4 regions of the Bacteroides ovatus genome follow, and region 2 is predicted to be linked to each of the others. Evidence: riboswitches for the same ligand, from Rfam matches in the RefSeq annotation. Region 2 holds a riboswitch; each other region holds the start of a gene.
The links. Region 2 has a riboswitch for cobalamin ahead of Bovatus_RS10510 (TonB-dependent receptor). Riboswitches for the same ligand answer to the same signal wherever they lie in the genome.
Positions count from the first base shown of each region.

Region 1: another riboswitch for cobalamin. It lies ahead of Bovatus_RS09640 (anaerobic ribonucleoside triphosphate reductase); the one in region 2 lies ahead of Bovatus_RS10510 (TonB-dependent receptor).
Region 3: another riboswitch for cobalamin. It lies ahead of accC (acetyl-CoA carboxylase biotin carboxylase subunit); the one in region 2 lies ahead of Bovatus_RS10510 (TonB-dependent receptor).
Region 4: another riboswitch for cobalamin. It lies ahead of Bovatus_RS07680 (TonB-dependent receptor plug domain-containing protein); the one in region 2 lies ahead of Bovatus_RS10510 (TonB-dependent receptor).

Region 1 covers NZ_CP012938.1:2,411,847-2,416,197, reverse strand. The annotation lists gene Bovatus_RS09660 (hypothetical protein) at 1-72, shown strand, start outside; gene Bovatus_RS09655 (DUF4248 domain-containing protein) at 269-520, opposite strand; gene Bovatus_RS09650 (HU family DNA-binding protein) at 771-1,283, shown strand; gene Bovatus_RS09645 (Rpn family recombination-promoting nuclease/putative transposase) at 1,783-2,619, shown strand; cobalamin riboswitch at 2,907-3,094, shown strand; gene Bovatus_RS09640 (anaerobic ribonucleoside triphosphate reductase) at 3,135-4,351, shown strand, end outside.
Region 2 covers NZ_CP012938.1:2,639,135-2,643,485, forward strand. The annotation lists gene Bovatus_RS10505 (putative transporter) at 84-1,769, shown strand; cobalamin riboswitch at 1,902-2,119, shown strand; gene Bovatus_RS10510 (TonB-dependent receptor) at 2,257-4,320, shown strand; gene Bovatus_RS10515 (DUF5074 domain-containing protein) at 4,317-4,351, shown strand, end outside.
Region 3 covers NZ_CP012938.1:2,365,750-2,370,100, reverse strand. The annotation lists gene Bovatus_RS09460 (acyl-CoA carboxylase subunit beta) at 1-302, opposite strand, end outside; gene Bovatus_RS09455 (acyl-CoA carboxylase biotin carboxyl carrier protein subunit) at 323-832, opposite strand; gene accC (acetyl-CoA carboxylase biotin carboxylase subunit) at 855-2,369, opposite strand; cobalamin riboswitch at 2,502-2,705, opposite strand; gene Bovatus_RS09445 (thioredoxin family protein) at 2,876-3,199, shown strand; gene pncB (nicotinate phosphoribosyltransferase) at 3,337-4,351, opposite strand, start outside.
Region 4 covers NZ_CP012938.1:1,888,544-1,892,894, forward strand. The annotation lists gene Bovatus_RS07670 (sensor histidine kinase) at 1-13, shown strand, start outside; gene Bovatus_RS07675 (DUF5106 domain-containing protein) at 172-1,116, shown strand; cobalamin riboswitch at 1,779-1,978, shown strand; gene Bovatus_RS07680 (TonB-dependent receptor plug domain-containing protein) at 2,162-4,204, shown strand; gene Bovatus_RS07685 (YncE family protein) at 4,228-4,351, shown strand, end outside.

The DNA.
Region 1 (4,351 bases), 230 kb from region 2:
GACGGTGTCCGTTTTAAAGCGGAGGTTACAGCCGATTTGATGAAGCCGTCGGGAGAAGGTACTCCGGAATGATATAATCCTTTTTTTATATAATGAGCGGACAGTTCGTTACAGATTATCTTGGACTCTTTATAACAGCAATCAGCAAGTTATAATTTGATTCGCGTGATCTGTGATGAAATGTCCGCTTTGCTTTGGCTTGCCTTTTTTCTTGCCTTGTTTGGCTTTATCTTTCTCCGAATGATATTTTCTTTGTAAAAGAGTCGTTTCAGGGCTCTCCTAAAAACTTGAAGAACAGCCTTACTTGTGCCGGAGTGAGCAGGATGGCTTTTTCACTATATCCGGTTTGAGCGAGTGCGGCTTGCAGTGCAGTGTTCTTGGCAATCCAACTACGGAGGGTGCGTCGTGCCGAGGCGGACTGTATGTGAGGTAGGTAAAGTCCGGCCAACTGGCTTTTGCTATAGGCTTGTATGCGGGTACGGCTCTCTGTTTCTGCTTTTGGAGTTGTTTCTGTTTTCATATTGACTGTTTTTTAGAGGTTTATTTTGTATGAACTCATGCAAAGGTACGCCTTTTTATGTCGGTTGGTTCTGTTTTGTACAGAAGCCTTTGTAGGCATGAATCGTATCAAATTGTGTTTGTCTGTTCTCTCTTGCGACGGGTTGTAACATCGTGTTTCCCTGCTTTTTTCTCTTCGTGTACTTTTGTCTTCGTAATCGGTTACAAACAGTAGTTATTTATTCATCAATCAAAAAAGAAAGGAAAACAGTATGCCATTAATTTACAAACCTTATCAGGCAACACTTGCCAACAAGGAAGGACAGAAACTTTATTATCCCCGTCTGGTGAAATTCGGGAAAATGGTCAATACGCAGAAAATGGCGGAATTGATTGCAGAAAAAGCCTCGCTGACGGCGGGTGATGTTCATAACGTGATTCGTAACCTGATGTCGGTGATGCGCGAACAGTTGCTCAACAGCCGCACGGTGCGCCTCGAAGGCTTGGGAACATTTACAATGATTGCCAAAGCAGGAGGAAAAGGAGTGGAGTTGGAGAGTAAAGTCAGCAGTTCGCAGATCACTTCATTGCGTTGTCAGTTTACCCCTGAATACACCCGTGCCGCTAACGGAAGTGCTACCCGCGCATTGACCACCGGAGTGGAGTTTGTGCACATCAAGGATGTAGCGGGTTCGTTTGTGGCCGACGATGTCGTTGACAAAGACCCGGATGACGGCGACGAACCCGGTGGCGGAGGAGGAGAAGCGCCGGACCCGGCCGCTTGACCGGAAGTGCAGCTGGCAGCTGAATCCGTAGGGATTAACTGATAAGTTTGTCAGGCAAACTAAAGCTTATTGATAGACTTATCAGTAGCCGCGAATCGGGTATAGCTGATGGTTGCACTTCGACCGATATAAAATAGATTATCAACCTTAATAGAAAAGCGAATGAAATTATTACTGGAAAAGTTGTTAGACATTCTTGAGGCTGTTCTGCGGTTCCGTCATCGGAGAAGCAGTAAGACGGAAAAAGATTAGTGTACGTGTAAAAAAATGATCCTGAAAAAAAACGAAACGTGCCGCCCGCACATAGCTCACGGAACCGGTAACAAACGTGGAGCAACTCATAAAGTGAAAGTAAAGTAAGGCTCAAGGTTCAAATGAAGAAGCTGTCTCCCGATGAATGAGGCAGCTTCTTTTTTTGTACCCATTTATTTTTTTCTATTCTTGACCGTATTCAACAAAAAAACTCTATCTTTGTTTTGTAATTGAGACACAGCATATAATGGGAAGATTTATCAATCCCTTTACCGATTTTGGCTTTAAGTTTTTATTCGGCAGAGAGGTAGAAAAGGAGTTGTTAATCGACTTCTTGAACGATTTGCTCGTAGGAGAGCATGTGATTACCGACATTCAGTTCCTTAACAGTGAACAGCAGCCGGAAGTAAAAACAGAACGAGGTCTTATCTACGACATCTATTGCGTAACCGATACCGGTGAACGTATTATCGTAGAAATGCAGAACCGGGAACAGCCTTACTTTAAAGATCGTGCCCTCTTCTATCTTTCTAGGGCCATTACGCAGCAGGCGAAAAGGGGAGTTTGGAACTTTCAATTGGATGCCGTGTACGGAGTGTTCTTCATGAATTTCGTGATGGACAAGGATATGCCCTCTAAAATCAGAACGGATATCGTTCTTTCTGACAGGGATACGGGGAAGCTCTTCAGCAACAAGTTCCGGCAGATTTTTATCGAACTGCCGAACTTCAACAAAGAGGAGGATGAATGTGAAAATGATTTTGAACGCTGGATTTATATACTAAAGCATATGGATACACTTGACCGGATGCCTTTCAAGGCTCGCAAGGCCGTCTTCGAGCGACTTGAAAAGTTGGCTTCCAAAGCAAATATGACCCAGGAGGAAAGAGCCCGGTATGAAGAAGAATGGAAAGTTTATAACGATTATTTTAATACGTTGGACTTTGCTGAACAGAAGGGGGTGCAGAAAGGCTTGCAAAAAGGTAAAGAAGAAACAGCTCGTAATTTGAAAGAATTAGGAGTGGCTGACGATATTATCATAAAATCTACCGGGCTTTCGAAAGAAGAAATCGAAAAATTATAATTTCTTTCATTTTATCGGAAAGAAAGGTTTGGTCGAAAGTGAAAAATAGTCTGTAACTTATGAAGCAAAAGATAGTTGTGGAGACTTTTAACACATTCTTTTTTCGCTAAGAGTGAAGTAGCTAAAAACTATATATGTCTTTTGGGTGAAATAAACGGAATTGGAATATTATCCACGTTAAAATCAGAAAAAAGTTTTCCGTTTTGGAAAACTTTCTGTATCAGCGAGAAAGAAATGTTTCCCGAAATTTAATGTTAAAAGCTAACCAAGCTATTAGATTATCTTCTATCTTTGTATCTGGTTTCGGAGCTAAAAGAGGTTTAGTCAATGAGGGAACGCTGTGTAAATCGGCGACAGTACCCGCTGCTGTAATTCTCTAAGAATCCGCACAATAAGCCACTGCATCGATGTCGGTGTGGGAAGGTGTTGCGAGGGAGGGATAAGTCAGAAGACCTGCCGGAACTTTTTCTTTTAGTTATCAATATTTTAAATTTAAACTTTCGGGAGTTAAAGTTATGAACTACGCGGAAATTTGTATCATCAAACGTGATGGTAAGAGAGAAGATTTCTCTATCAGTAAGATCAAGAATGCAATTAGTAAAGCATTCAGTGCAACAGGTATTCAGGATGAGCAGCAGTTGGTGGCTGACATCACTATGAACGTAATCAGTCAGTTTACTACTCCTACTATTACCGTAGAAGAGATTCAGGATTTAGTAGAAAAGTCGTTGATGAAAGTACGCCCGGAAGTAGCGAAGAAATATATTATTTATCGCGAATGGCGGAATACGGAGCGCGATAAGAAAACCCAGATGAAGCAAGTGATGGACGGCATCGTTGCTATCGACAAGAACGATGTCAACTTGAGCAATGCCAACATGAGCAGTCACACGCCTGCCGGACAGATGATGACGTTCGCTTCCGAAGTAACCAAAGATTATACGTATAAATACCTGTTGCCGAAACGTTTTGCCGAAGCGCACCAGTTGGGAGATATTCACATTCACGACTTGGATTATTATCCGACAAAGACGACGACCTGTATCCAATATGATATGGATGACCTCTTTGAACGTGGTTTTCGCACCAAGAACGGTAGTATCCGTACCCCGCAAAGCATCCAGAGTTATGCTACGTTGGCTACTATTATTTTCCAGACGAATCAGAATGAGCAGCATGGCGGACAGGCAATTCCTGCTTTCGATTTCTTCATGGCAAAAGGTGTGGCCAAATCTTTCCGCAAGCATCTGGCATCGTTCATCAATTTCTATGTCGCCATGGAAAACGGAAATCAGGCCGATGAGAAATCCATCCGCACATTGATTAAAGAATATCTTCCGTCTATCAAGACTACTGAAGCCGAACGCGAAACATTGCGCATTGCTTTGGTGGCTTTACAGATTATTATAGATAAGGAACACCTTGCCCGTATCGTTGAGAAAGCTTATCAGCAGACTCGCAAAGATACCCATCAGGCCATGGAAGGATTTATCCACAACCTGAACACGATGCATTCACGTGGCGGTAATCAGGTGGTATTCAGCTCCATCAACTACGGTACGGACACTTCTGCCGAAGGCCGCATGGTGATCGAAGAATTGCTGAAAGCTACCATTGAAGGATTGGGTACAAGAGGTGAGGTGCCTGTATTCCCGATCCAGATTTTCAAGGTGAAAGACGGAGTTTCTTACTCGGAAAAAGACTTTGAGAAAGCAATGAAAGCGGAAAATAT
Region 2 (4,351 bases):
GCTCAATGTGTGCGTATCCCCGCAGAAGTGATTTCTCCGGGGTTACTTTTAGCTAAACTAAATATCATCATATAATAATCACAATGGAAGTTCTAAGAAATTTATTTGAAGGTTACCCCAATCTTTGGGGCGGCGGAGTGGCACACTCCGTACTGATTCTGTCACTAACCATAGCGTTTGGAATCATCCTTGCAAAAATCAAAGTGCGGGGAGTATCTCTAGGAGTTACCTGGATACTCTTTGTCGGAATCGTATTCGGTCATTTCAACATGAATCTGGACGAACACCTGCTCCACTTTCTAAAAGAATTCGGATTGATTCTGTTTGTTTACTCAATTGGTTTGCAGGTAGGACCCGGCTTTTTTTCAGCATTCAAAAAGGGGGGCTTTACCCTGAATATGCTAGCTATGCTCGTAGTAGTATTAGGAGTAACCATTACTATTATCCTGCACTTCACCACCGGAACTCCGATTACCACAATGGTAGGTATTTTGTCCGGAGCCGTCACCAATACTCCGGGGCTGGGAGCCGCACAACAGGCCAACAGTGATTTGAATGGCATAGATGCTCCCGAAATTGCTTTAGGATATGCTGTCAGCTATCCGCTGGGTGTAGTAGGTATCATCCTTTCCCTGCTTGCTTTGAAATATCTCCTTCGCATCAATACTGCTCAAGAAGAAAAAGAAGCAGAAGTCGGTCTGGGACATCTCCAGGAACTTACCGTACGCCCTATCTCCATTGAAGTGAGAAACGAATCGGTAGATGGCATCAGGATTAAAGAACTCCGCCCGTTACTGAACCGTAAGTTTGTCATTTCCCGCATCAAACACCGCGAGGGTGGAGAAACCGAATTGGTCAATTCCGAAACAATTCTACATGTAGGGGATATCATATTAGTGATCTCTACCCCGATTGACGTGGAAGCAATTACTGTATTCTTCGGAAAGGAAATCAAAATGGAATGGGAACAACTGAACAAAGAGCTCATTTCACGCCGTATCCTGATTACTAAACCGGAATTGAACGGGAAAACGCTTTCACAACTCAAAATCAGAAATAACTTCGGAGCAAACATCACCCGCGTCAATCGTTCGGGAGTAGACTTGGTAGCCTCTCCACAATTACAGTTACAAATGGGAGACCGTGTCACCATTGTAGGTTCCGAACTGGCTGTTGCCCATGCAGAGAAAGTACTTGGCAACTCCATGAAACGCTTAAATCATCCGAACCTGATTCCTATCTTTATAGGTATCGCTTTAGGATGTATTCTGGGAAGTCTTCCTTTCGCATTTCCCGGAATTCCGCAACCTGTGAAACTAGGATTGGCAGGCGGTCCGCTCATCGTTTCTATCCTGATTAGCCGTTTCGGTCCGAAATACAAGCTGATTACTTATACCACCATGAGTGCCAACCTGATGCTTCGTGAAATCGGTATTTCCATCTTCCTCGCTTGCGTAGGTTTAGGAGCAGGCGAAGGCTTTGTAGACACAGTCATTCATGGCGGAGGATATATATGGGTAGGCTACGGAGTAATCATAACCATCCTGCCACTTCTGATTACGGGATTGATAGGACGGTATTATTGCAAGCTGAATTATTTCACGCTTATCGGAGTTCTGGCTGGTTCTACCACCAATCCGCCGGCATTGGCTTACTCCAATGACCTGACCTCCTGTGATGCGCCTGCCGTCGGCTACGCTACGGTGTATCCGCTCACCATGTTTCTGCGAGTATTGACGGCACAAATATTGATTCTGTCGTTGGGATAACATATTAATATATCCTTTTTCCATCCAATTGATTATTAACAAATGGGGAAAACAGAATCAGATGCCGGAATATTTGTTATTGGTCAGTGGGATATTTTTTTAGAATAAAACAAACTAATTAATAAAAACTTTCTAACTTTGTGCCATTAAGGTTTCCTTAAACAACTTTTGCGTTGTTAAGGAATGAAAAGGGAATGCCGTGTAAACCGGCAACAGAACCTGCTGCTGTAAATCTCCGCTCCTTGTAATCAGAGAGCAAAATTGCAACACGAAAGTCACTGGATAGTTTATCTGGGAAGGCGTTGCAAAATGGGATGAGTCAGAAGACCTGCCTTGATGCTCTGATTTACACCTGCGGGATTTCGGGTAGTAGTCAAATAGAAAATAAGCAATTATCTTTTATTTGGTATAATAGCTATATGTCCGTTTGTGTAGATTGAATTCAGATCTGAACAAACGGATTTTTTATACCTATAAAATAAAAGACATGCTTTCTATTCAAGTCCATTCATACAATAAGCATTGTATCCATTTACGGTGGATATTATGTTTGATTCTATCTCTATTTACCACAGTACCAGCCATTTCCCAGTCCAGGGTTCGGCATCAGACTTCTCTGTCTGATACACTTCTCAAACTCAAAGAAGTTACTATCTACAGCAACCGGATGCAAAAAAAGATGTCTCCTGTACAGATTCTGTCCGGCAAAGAACTTGAGAAGCTAAATGTTTACTCCGTCGCCGATGCTTTACGCTACTTTTCCGGAGTACAGATAAAAGATTACGGAGGTATTGGAGGACTAAAAACCGTCAATATACGAAGTATGGGCAGTCATCATGTCGGAGTATTCTACGATGGTATTGAATTAGGAAATGCGCAAAATGGAGTCGTCGATCTAGGCCGTTTTTCATTAGATAATATGGAAGTCATTTCACTATATAATGGTCAAAAAAGTGCCATCTTCCAACCTGCCAAAGATTATAGTTCCGCAAGTGCCATATATATGCAGACACGAAAACCCCTATTCAAAGGGGAAAAGAAAAACAACCTGAACATCGGGGTGAAAGGCGGTTCATTCTCTACCATCAATCCGTCACTACTTTGGGAACATCGTTTCAACGAACGAATAAGCAGTTCCATCAGTACGGAGTATATGTATACATCAGGACGATATAAATTCACATACGCCAAGAAAGATGGTTACGACACAACAGCTGTTCGTCAAAATGGAGACGTAAGAATGTTACGTTTGGAGAATGCATTCTTCGGAAAAATCCCCAAAGGAGAATGGAAAGCCAAAGCATACCTATACAATTCAGAACGAGGATACCCCGGAGCTGCGGTAAGAGAAGAGCCGGGTAAGTTTCGCCATCAGGACCGGCAGTGGGATACCAATCTGTTTGTGCAAGGCTCTTTTCAAAACTATTTTAAGCCTTGGTACAGTCTGCTAGCCAACGGAAAATATGCTTATGACTATCTCCACTATTTATCCGATCCCAGACTGGATGTCACCACCATGTACGTAGACAATTACTACCGACAGCAAGAAATCTATGCTTCGGCCGCCCATTTATTCACCATCTATCCCTGGTGGAGTATGTCATTATCCAACGATTTCCAATGGAATACATTACGGGCCGATCTCATAGATTTTGTCTATCCAACCCGTAATACAATCCTGACTTCTGCTGCCACGTCCTTTGACTTCAACCGCCTCATGTTGCAGGCGAGCCTGTTATATACTCATGTCGACGACAATACACGTACCAAAGGAGCCAATGCAGGCACCAAAAACAAATACACTCCGTCTGTCATAGCCACCTGGCAACCATTGACCAAGCTCCCTCTGAATGTACGAGCCTTTTATAAGAAAGTCTTTCGCATGCCAACTCTCAATGATTTGTATTATACTTTTATAGGCAATAAGGACTTAAAACCAGAATATACCACCCAATACGATGTGGGTATCACTTTCTCTCACACCTGGAATAACCATTGGCTGAAAAGCCTGGACTTACAAATAGATGGTTACTATAGTGAAGTAGATGATAAAATCATTGCCATGCCTACCTCCAACCAGTTCCGTTGGACTATGATTAATCTCGGACATGTGGAAATTCGGGGATTAGACGCAGCCATACGAGGAGAATGGGGCTTCGGAAAGGTGGAACTTAGCACTCTCTTCAATTACACCTATCAAAAGGCACAGGATTTTACCGATCCTACCAGTGAATGGTATGGAGGCCAGATTCCTTATATACCTTGGCATGGAGGTTCCATCATCCTCAATGGAAGTTACCAAACATGGTCCTGTAACTATAGTTTCATTTATACAGGTGAACGTTATGAAGCAGTCGCCAATATCCCGGAGAACTACGCACAGCCCTGGTATACCCACGATTTTTCCCTATCCAAAACTTTTCAATGGGGGAAAACGGGAATACGTGTAACGGCAGAAATTAATAATATCTTCAATCAGCAATATGAAGTAGTGCAATGCTATCCTATGCCCGGTACAAGTTTTAAAATCAAATTAAACGTCATGTTATGAGAATATCTGTTCTATCCATCATTATCTGTTT
Region 3 (4,351 bases), 270 kb from region 2:
CCGCCATATACCGTAAAGTCATAAGCGTAAACAAACACCTGGCGACCGTCCACCTTTCCGTAACCGGATACGATACCATCTCCCGGAATTTTGTTCTTATCCATACCGTAGTTCGTACAACGGTGAACCATCAACTTATCCAGTTCAACGAAAGTACCCTTATCGAGTAACATCTCGATACGTTCGCGGGCAGTCATTTTACCGCTTTCATGTTGCTTCTCTATTTTATCAACGCCTCCACCAAGAGAAGCGATGCGGTCACGTTCCTCGAACGTGGCGTATGCTTTATTTATTTCTTCCATAATGCAATCCGTTCTTATTATTATGCAATCGGTTCTAATGTTATTAATGTCTGTTCGCCGGTTATGCTATCACCTTCTTGAACCAGAATTTCTTTAATGCGGCAATCCGAAGTCACTTTGTAGTTGCTCTGCATCTTCATTGCTTCGATAACGATGACAGTATCTCCCGCTTTCATTTCCTGACCGACTACAACAGGTATTTTCACTACCTTGCCCGGCATCGGAGAAATGATACAGTCATTCTGTTCCTCTTCCCCTTTCTTGCGCATCCGTAGATATTTCGCCTGGCTGTCCACAATTTCTACATTGAAACTGCTATAATGCGTATTCACTTTATAGCTTTTCCCGTTATCACGGCGAATCAGCTGTGCATTCGAACTGCGTCCGTCCATCAAGATGTTGCAAGTGCCGTTTTCCGCCATCACTACATCTGCTTCAAACGGTTTTCCATCAATGGTAAGCACCACCTTGTTATCTTCCTTGCTGACCAACTCTACTTCGGCCACACGGTTTCCTATATGAATTTCCATAATTGAATTCTCTTTGTTAAAATTAGATTCTCAACACTCCCTTGTGCAGTCCGAACTCTTTCCATTTGCTGATAGGACGGTTGTCGGTAGCCATACCGCTGTTGTTCTCTTCGAGGTTCATCAAGTAGTCCATATAGGCGGCAATCAAAGCAATATTTTCGGAATGTTCGCTGGTGCGCATGATGCGTTGTTGCAGATATTCGCCGTTCTTGGTGATGAATCCTGTATCATAGTGACCTTCCACGAAATCGGGAGTGTCCATGATGGCACGCAGATAGCTGATGTTGTTTTTCACACCGGTCAACTTATATTCGTGGAGTACGCGGCGCATCCGCTCGATAGCGTATTCGCGGTTGGTAGCCCATACAATCAGTTTACCGATCATCGGGTCGTAGTAGATTGGAATTTCATATCCCTCGTACACATAACTGTCAATACGCACACCGATACTGTTCGGCTCTGTAATCTGTTTGATGATACCCGGACTTGGCATGAAATTCATTTCAGTGTCTTCGGCACAGATACGACATTCGATAGCGTGCCCGCGTTGCCGGATATCCTCTTGTTTCAGTTGAAGCACTTGTCCGTCGGCAACTTTAATCTGCTCTTTTACCAAATCTACCCCAATCACTTCTTCCGTAATCGGATGCTCCACCTGTAAACGGGTGTTCATCTCAAGGAAATAATAGTTGCGGTGTTTGTCAACAAGAAATTCGATAGTACCCGCACCGATGTAGTTCACCGCTTTAGCCGCAGCTACCGCCTTTTCACCCATATCTTTCCGTAGTTCGGGAGTGACGAAAACCGAAGGAGTCTCTTCTACGATTTTCTGGTTACGGCGTTGCACGGAACATTCGCGTTCGCATAGATGAATGACATTTCCATGCTTGTCACCAAGAATCTGGAACTCGATATGATGAGGCTCTTCAACGAACTTCTCCAGATAAACCGTGTCGTCGCCAAAGGAAGACAACGATTCGCTCTTGGCAGTAGTATAAGCTTCTTCCACTTCTTCGGCACTGTGGATGAGGCGCATACCCTTTCCACCACCGCCCATAGAAGCTTTCAGCATCACCGGGTATCCGATCTTATTGCAAAGTTCTATGGCTTCTTCCACACTTTTCAAATTGTCTTGTGTGCCGGGAACAACGGGTACTCCCGCCTCGATCATTTTGATACGGGCAGCAATTTTATCCCCCATGGCTTCCATTGTTTCCGGATTAGGTCCGATAAAGATGATTCCTTCTTCCTGACATCGACGGGCGAAGGTAGCATTCTCGGACAAGAAGCCGTAACCCGGATGGATGGCGTCCGCATGAGCTGCTTTCGCCACTTCGATGATTTTTTCTATATTCAGATAACTCTCTTTGGATGCTGCCGGCCCTACGCAATAAGCTTCGTCTGCATAAAGCACATGCTTCGCGGTCCGATCTGCTTCGGAGAAGATAGCGATACTCGTTATCTCCATCTCCCGGCAGGAGCGCATCACCCTTACGGCAATTTCACCGCGATTGGCTACTAAGATTTTTTTTATCATACTTTTTTCAATTAAGTACATACTTATTAATGTCTTCCCATCTAATGGACATACTCCACCCGACGAAAAACAGTATTTTTTTGATTTGGGGCTTAACAAGTGATGCTCTTTCTCCTAACCCACGAGGAGGGGAGCGTCTTACACAAAATGGCAGGTCTTCTGACTGACTCTTGTCTTATTTGCCTTCCCGATTAACATCAGTGGCGTTAAATTAGTTCAATTATAAGACATTGAACAGAGCTTCACAGCAGCGGGACTGTTCGGGACTTACACCCGATTCCCTATTAATCGTCGTCCGTTGGATACGGATTCTGAACCATTTCGGGGGGCAAAGATAAATAAATATTAAATAAGATGTTCCTTTTTTGCACGAAAGTTTCATTTTTGTGCAATGCTTGTCTTTAAATAAGGATTCTTTAATTAGTGTATAACCTTGCTACTTTTCTAAACTATATTTCTCCTGATATTGTTAGGTTGATAGTAATTAATTAAAAGGAGATATTCGTATGAAAGAAAAGAAAATAGCTCGTGAAGAAAGAAATCAGGAGAAACTGGCTAACGGTGATTGGGTAATGGCAGAGTTTTATGCAACGTGGTGTCCTCATTGCCAACGTATGAAACCGGTTGTTGAAGAATTTAAGAAACTGATGGAAGGAACATTGGAAGTGGTATTGGTAGACATCGATCAGGAACCTGCCCTTACAGATTTCTATACAGTTGAGTCGACTCCTACCTTTATTCTTTTTAGAAAAGGACAACAGCTCTGGAGACAATCCGGCGAATTACCTTTGGAAAGATTGGAAAGAGCAGTGAAAGGATTCAAATCCTGACGATTATTGCATAGTTTGTTACAATGATATGCGTAGCTGATTCTATGCTGGTATGTCTTTGTCTGGCATACTTCTAATATGCATAAAGAAAAGCAGAAAGTATTCTCCGGTGAGGTACTTCCTGCTTTTCTTTATTTTTATTGCTTTCTGTTGAGTCGTAACTCATACAGGCAAGCCTGTACCTCTTCAAGGCTGCCGGTATGTTTTCCTTCATCATCAGACAGTTTGATACATTCCCTCCATTCCTGATTGACATTCATCTTACATTGTGTCAGTTTCATCACGATGTTCGAAGGTTCGAACCCGGTATCGTTGGTGAGATTGGTACCGATCCCGAAAGAGCAGCGGATTTTGTTTTTGCAGTATTCTTGAATATCCAATGCTTTTGTAAAGTCTAGGGCATTGCTGAATACGATGGTTTTGGTTGTCGCGTCGATTCCCAACTCTTTGTAGCGGGCAACCAGCTTATCGATAAACTCAAATTCATTGCCGGAATCACACCGCACTCCATCGAAAAGTTTGGCTTGTTTACGGCTAAGGTTGCTAAGGAAGATGCCGGAAGTATATGTATCGGAAAGTGCGATACCTAAATCACCGTCATAAACATTCACCCAGTTTTCGAGTGCCATATAGTTGGCATGTTTATATCCGAACTGTGCTCCATGAAACATAAACCATTCATGTGGATGAGTTCCCATCATTTTCATTCCATATTTCATTGCAAAGTTACAGTTGGAAGTTCCGGTGCAATATTGCGCTGTTTCGTTCAGCTTCTTGATAACCGTTTCCTGCACATCAATGGAGAATCTTCTCCGTGTGCCGAACTCTGAAAAGCGAAGCTGATGTTGATTCGACAATTCTATTTTCTCCGACAGCTTGCAAAGAATCTCGTTCATGTCTGCTACATTGCCAAAGAAACGGTTTTTGATTTCGGAGACAATAGCGAGCAAAGGCACTTCGTATAAAGTCACTTTATAAAGCAAGTCAGTCACTTCGATGTGGAGATGACAAGCTTCATCCAGATGAATATCAATCTTATTCGGATCGAAACGAAAAGAAGACAACCACTCCCAGTAGACTCTCGGAAGGAATCTGCAGTTTTTCGTCATATATTCCAGCTCCTCTTCCGTAAACCTCAACTGACTAAGATTC
Region 4 (4,351 bases), 750 kb from region 2:
AAAGGAGAAGTAAAATCAGGAGTTATCCTGCAAAACTTGTCTAATCAAAAAAAACTAACAGAAGAGAACGCAGCAAAATAAAAGGAAGAAAAATTCTTTGAATAAAGTAGAAAGGACATTATCTTTGTCACCAATGTAATCTACATAAGTTCAATGTAATAATTGTTAGTTATGAAAACAAACATCCATATTCTTCCAGCTATATGCATCCTTTGCCTTTGTGCCTGCAAAAGCGGCAACGCTTCCAGTCTGAACAAAAATGATGTAAGACAAGACACCATTAAAACCTTTACATTGCCTGCCATCCCCCCAATGATGACAGCCCCGGAACAACGGGCAGACTTTCTGGTAAAACACTATTGGGATAACGTCAACTTCGCCGACACTAATTACATCCACCACCCCGAAGTGACCGAACAAGCTTGGGCGGATTATTGTGACATACTGAATCACGTCCCGTTGGAAACTGCACAAGAAGCCATGCGGAAAACAATCGAACAAACGAATGTAGACAAAAAAGTATTCACCTACATCACCGACCTGGCGGATAAATATTTATACGACCCCAACTCCCCCATGCGTAACGAAGAATTCTATATTCCCGTATTAGACGCCATGTTAGCTTCTCCCTTGTTAGAGGAAATTGAGAAAGTACGTCCTAAAGCCCGCCGGGAATTAGCACAGAAAAACCGTATCGGAACCAAAGCCCTGAACTTCAGCTACACATTAGCTTCCGGCGCACAAGGCTCCCTCTATCAACAGCAAGCCGACTATATCCTCCTATTCATCAACAACCCCGGCTGTCATGCCTGCACAGAAACAATAGATGCCCTGAAAAACGCACCTATCATCAACCGACTTTTGGGACAAAAGAAACTAACAGTCCTCTCTATCTACCCTGACGAAGAGTTGGACGAATGGAGAAAACACCTGAATGAATTCCCCAAAGAATGGATCAACGGATACGACAAGAAATTTGCCATCAAAGAACAACAACTATATGATTTGAAGGCTATCCCCACCCTCTACCTTTTAAACAAGGAAAAGACCGTGCTCCTAAAAGATGCCACCGCACAAGCTATCGAAGAACACCTAACTAATATTGAATTAAAGTAAAAACGGTGCAGAAATGAACTAATTTATTTCTCACTGATTGTAGCTATTCCCTTTATGTGCTATAATTATTCCGGAGTTATACTAAATATAATCACTCTGGATACATATATTTATTCGTCGGACTATAGTCCGACGTAAAGTTGACTATAGTCTTTCTTTCGAAGCACTATAGTCCAACGAAAGGTAGACTATAGTTCGACGAATTAATATATGCATATAGAGATATTATTTTCTACAGAATTGGAATGTAAATTTAGTACTTGAATTCCTTGTCTAAAACATTTGATTCATATCGGTGCAGTAAGGAACAAAATAGGTGGATACCGCTGCATCCACCTATAAAAAACTACCAATTATGTTTCAATAAATCTGTTTCATACGTCCAACGTTGGACATAGACAAGGATACTTTTTAAAAGCTAATCTTATGTCAAAGGCGGGCAACTCAATACCCGTCTCTAAAATCCGCTAATTTGGTAAATTTTGTAATAAGTGGCAGTCTCATTTACAAAAATACAAAAAATATCGAAGAAAACAAGTAAGAAGCAACAAATAATCGGTCCTTGCACGGCTCCTCCAATCTCGTTCTTTTTGGTTCTTTTTTTTCGTATCAAGACGAAAGAAAAAGAACATCCCCCAACTTGGAAAAAACAAATAAACTCCCTATCTTTGTCGCGCATTGGTTTGCGACTCCCATGCGGGGGAAGCAATTAAAAGGGAATCAGGTGTAAATCCTGAACAGTCCCGCTGCTGTAAGTTCCATGCATGTTACAAGCAATTCACTCATTGCCACTGGAGACTAATCTGGGAAGGCGTTTGTAACAGGAATAAGTCAGAAGACCTACCATGCAATTATGTTTCACTGCTTTCGAGGAAAAAGCGTTGAGTCTAATGAACCGGACAAGTCGTCTATCATTTCATTCATCACTCTAATTCAGAGAAAGTGTGTTAAAACGAATAAACTCTGCCAAGTTTATTTATGCGTGTCCGGTCGAAGGGATTTCGCCCGGACACTTTTAAATAGCAACAGACAGAAAAAGAACTAAATGAAAGAGAGAACATTTAAGAAAATGATCTTTGCAGTATTTTACTGCCAATTCTTATCCATACCACTTTTTGCACAACAGCAAAAGGTAGATACGACACATACATATTCTATTCCTGAAATAACAGTATCAGATATCTATCAGACTCGCGAAGTACGTTCTACCGCTCCCCTGCAAGTATTCTCCAAAGACGCCCTGAAAAACCTGCACGCCCTGCAAGTATCCGACGCAGTGAAACACTTTGCCGGAGTGACCGTAAAAGACTACGGAGGTATTGGCGGACTAAAAACTGTATCCATACGAAGCCTGGGAGCACAACATACCGCTGTTGGCTATGACGGGATCACCCTAACCGATTGCCAAACGGGACAAATCGACATCGGGCGTTTCTCACTTGATAACGTAGACAGACTTTCTCTAAACAACGGACAAAGCGATAACATCTTCCAACCTGCCCGCTTCTTTGCGTCAGCAGGCATCTTGAATATCCAGACACTTACTCCACAGTTCACAAAAGACAAAAAAACCAACATAGCAGGAGCTTTCAAAACAGGTTCCTGGGGATTAGTCAATCCCTCCCTCCTGCTGGAACAACAATTCAATAAAACATGGAGCATGTCAGTCAATGGCGAATGGATGTCTTCTGACGGACATTATCCATATACACTGCGCTATGGAAGTGCAGAAGGAGATCTGTCCTCACGTGAGAAACGGAAGAATACAGACGTACAAACATTCCGTGCTGAAGCCGGACTTTACGGTAACTTCTCCGATAAAGAACAATGGCGGTTGAAAGCCTATTACTTCCAATCCTCCCGGGGACTACCCAAAGCTACCACTTTCTACAACGACCATTCTACCCAACACCTGTGGGATAAAAACACTTTCATACAAAGTCAATACAAGAAAGAATTCAGCCAACAATGGGTATTCCAAACCTCTGCCAAGTGGAATTGGAGCTATCAACGTTACCTAGACCCCGATACAAAGAACTCATTAAAGAAAACAGAAAACAGCTACTACCAGCAAGAATATTACCTTTCCGCTTCTGTACTATACAGACTGTTGAGCAACCTCTCATTCTCTCTTTCCACCGACGGAAGCATCAACACCATGAACGCCGATCTAAACAACTTTGTACACCCCACGCGCTATTCATGGCTAACGGCATTCGCCGGCAAATACGTGAATGACTGGTTAACAATCTCCGCATCCGCATTAGCAACCATTATCAATGAAGATGTAAAGAAAGGCGGCAGTGCCGGCAATCACCGTAAATTAACCCCTTATGTAAGTGCTGCATTCAAACCTTTTCATAATGAAGAATTCCGTGTACGCTTCTTCTATAAAGACATTTTCCGTCTGGCAAGTTTCAACGACTTATATTACGAAGAAGTAGGAAACACACAACTAAAGCCGGAAAAAGCCAAACAATACAACATCGGACTGACATACAACAAAAATGTATGCTCGTTCCTACCCTATTTGTCAGCAACCATCGACGCTTATTATAATAAGGTAACAGATAAAATCATCGCTTATCCTACCAAGAACCTTGCAGTATGGAGCATGAAAAACCTGGGACAAGTTGACATCAAAGGTATTGATGTTACAGGAAGCCTCTCCCTCCAACCCGGGGAAAAAATCCGCATCAACCTCTCGGGTAACTATACATACCAACGAGCATTAGACGTTACCCCACCCGATCCAAACACGTATGAATCAACATACAAACACCAGATAGCCTACACTCCCCGCGTCTCCGCTTCGGGGCAGGCAGGTATCGAAACACCATGGATCAATCTGTCTTACTCATTCCTATTTTCAGGAAAGCGCTATGCGTTGGGACAAAACATTGCCGAAAACAGATTAGATAGTTATAGCGACCACAGTATTTCTGCAAGCCGTGATTTCCTGATAAGAAAAGCCACCACCTCTTTCAGCTTGGAAGTACTGAACCTGATGGACAAGAATTACGAGATTGTGAAATACTTCCCAATGCCCGGACGATCTGTAAGAGCAACAATAAAAATAAGATATTAAATATTATAAAATAAGATATTGACGTGAAAAGGAAATTAATATATATATTCTGGTGCTGGCTGTCATCGATCTTGTTATTCATGGCATGTGATGACATGGAAGACAAACCTTTCACATCAGGCATTATAGGTGATCCGACAGAAACAG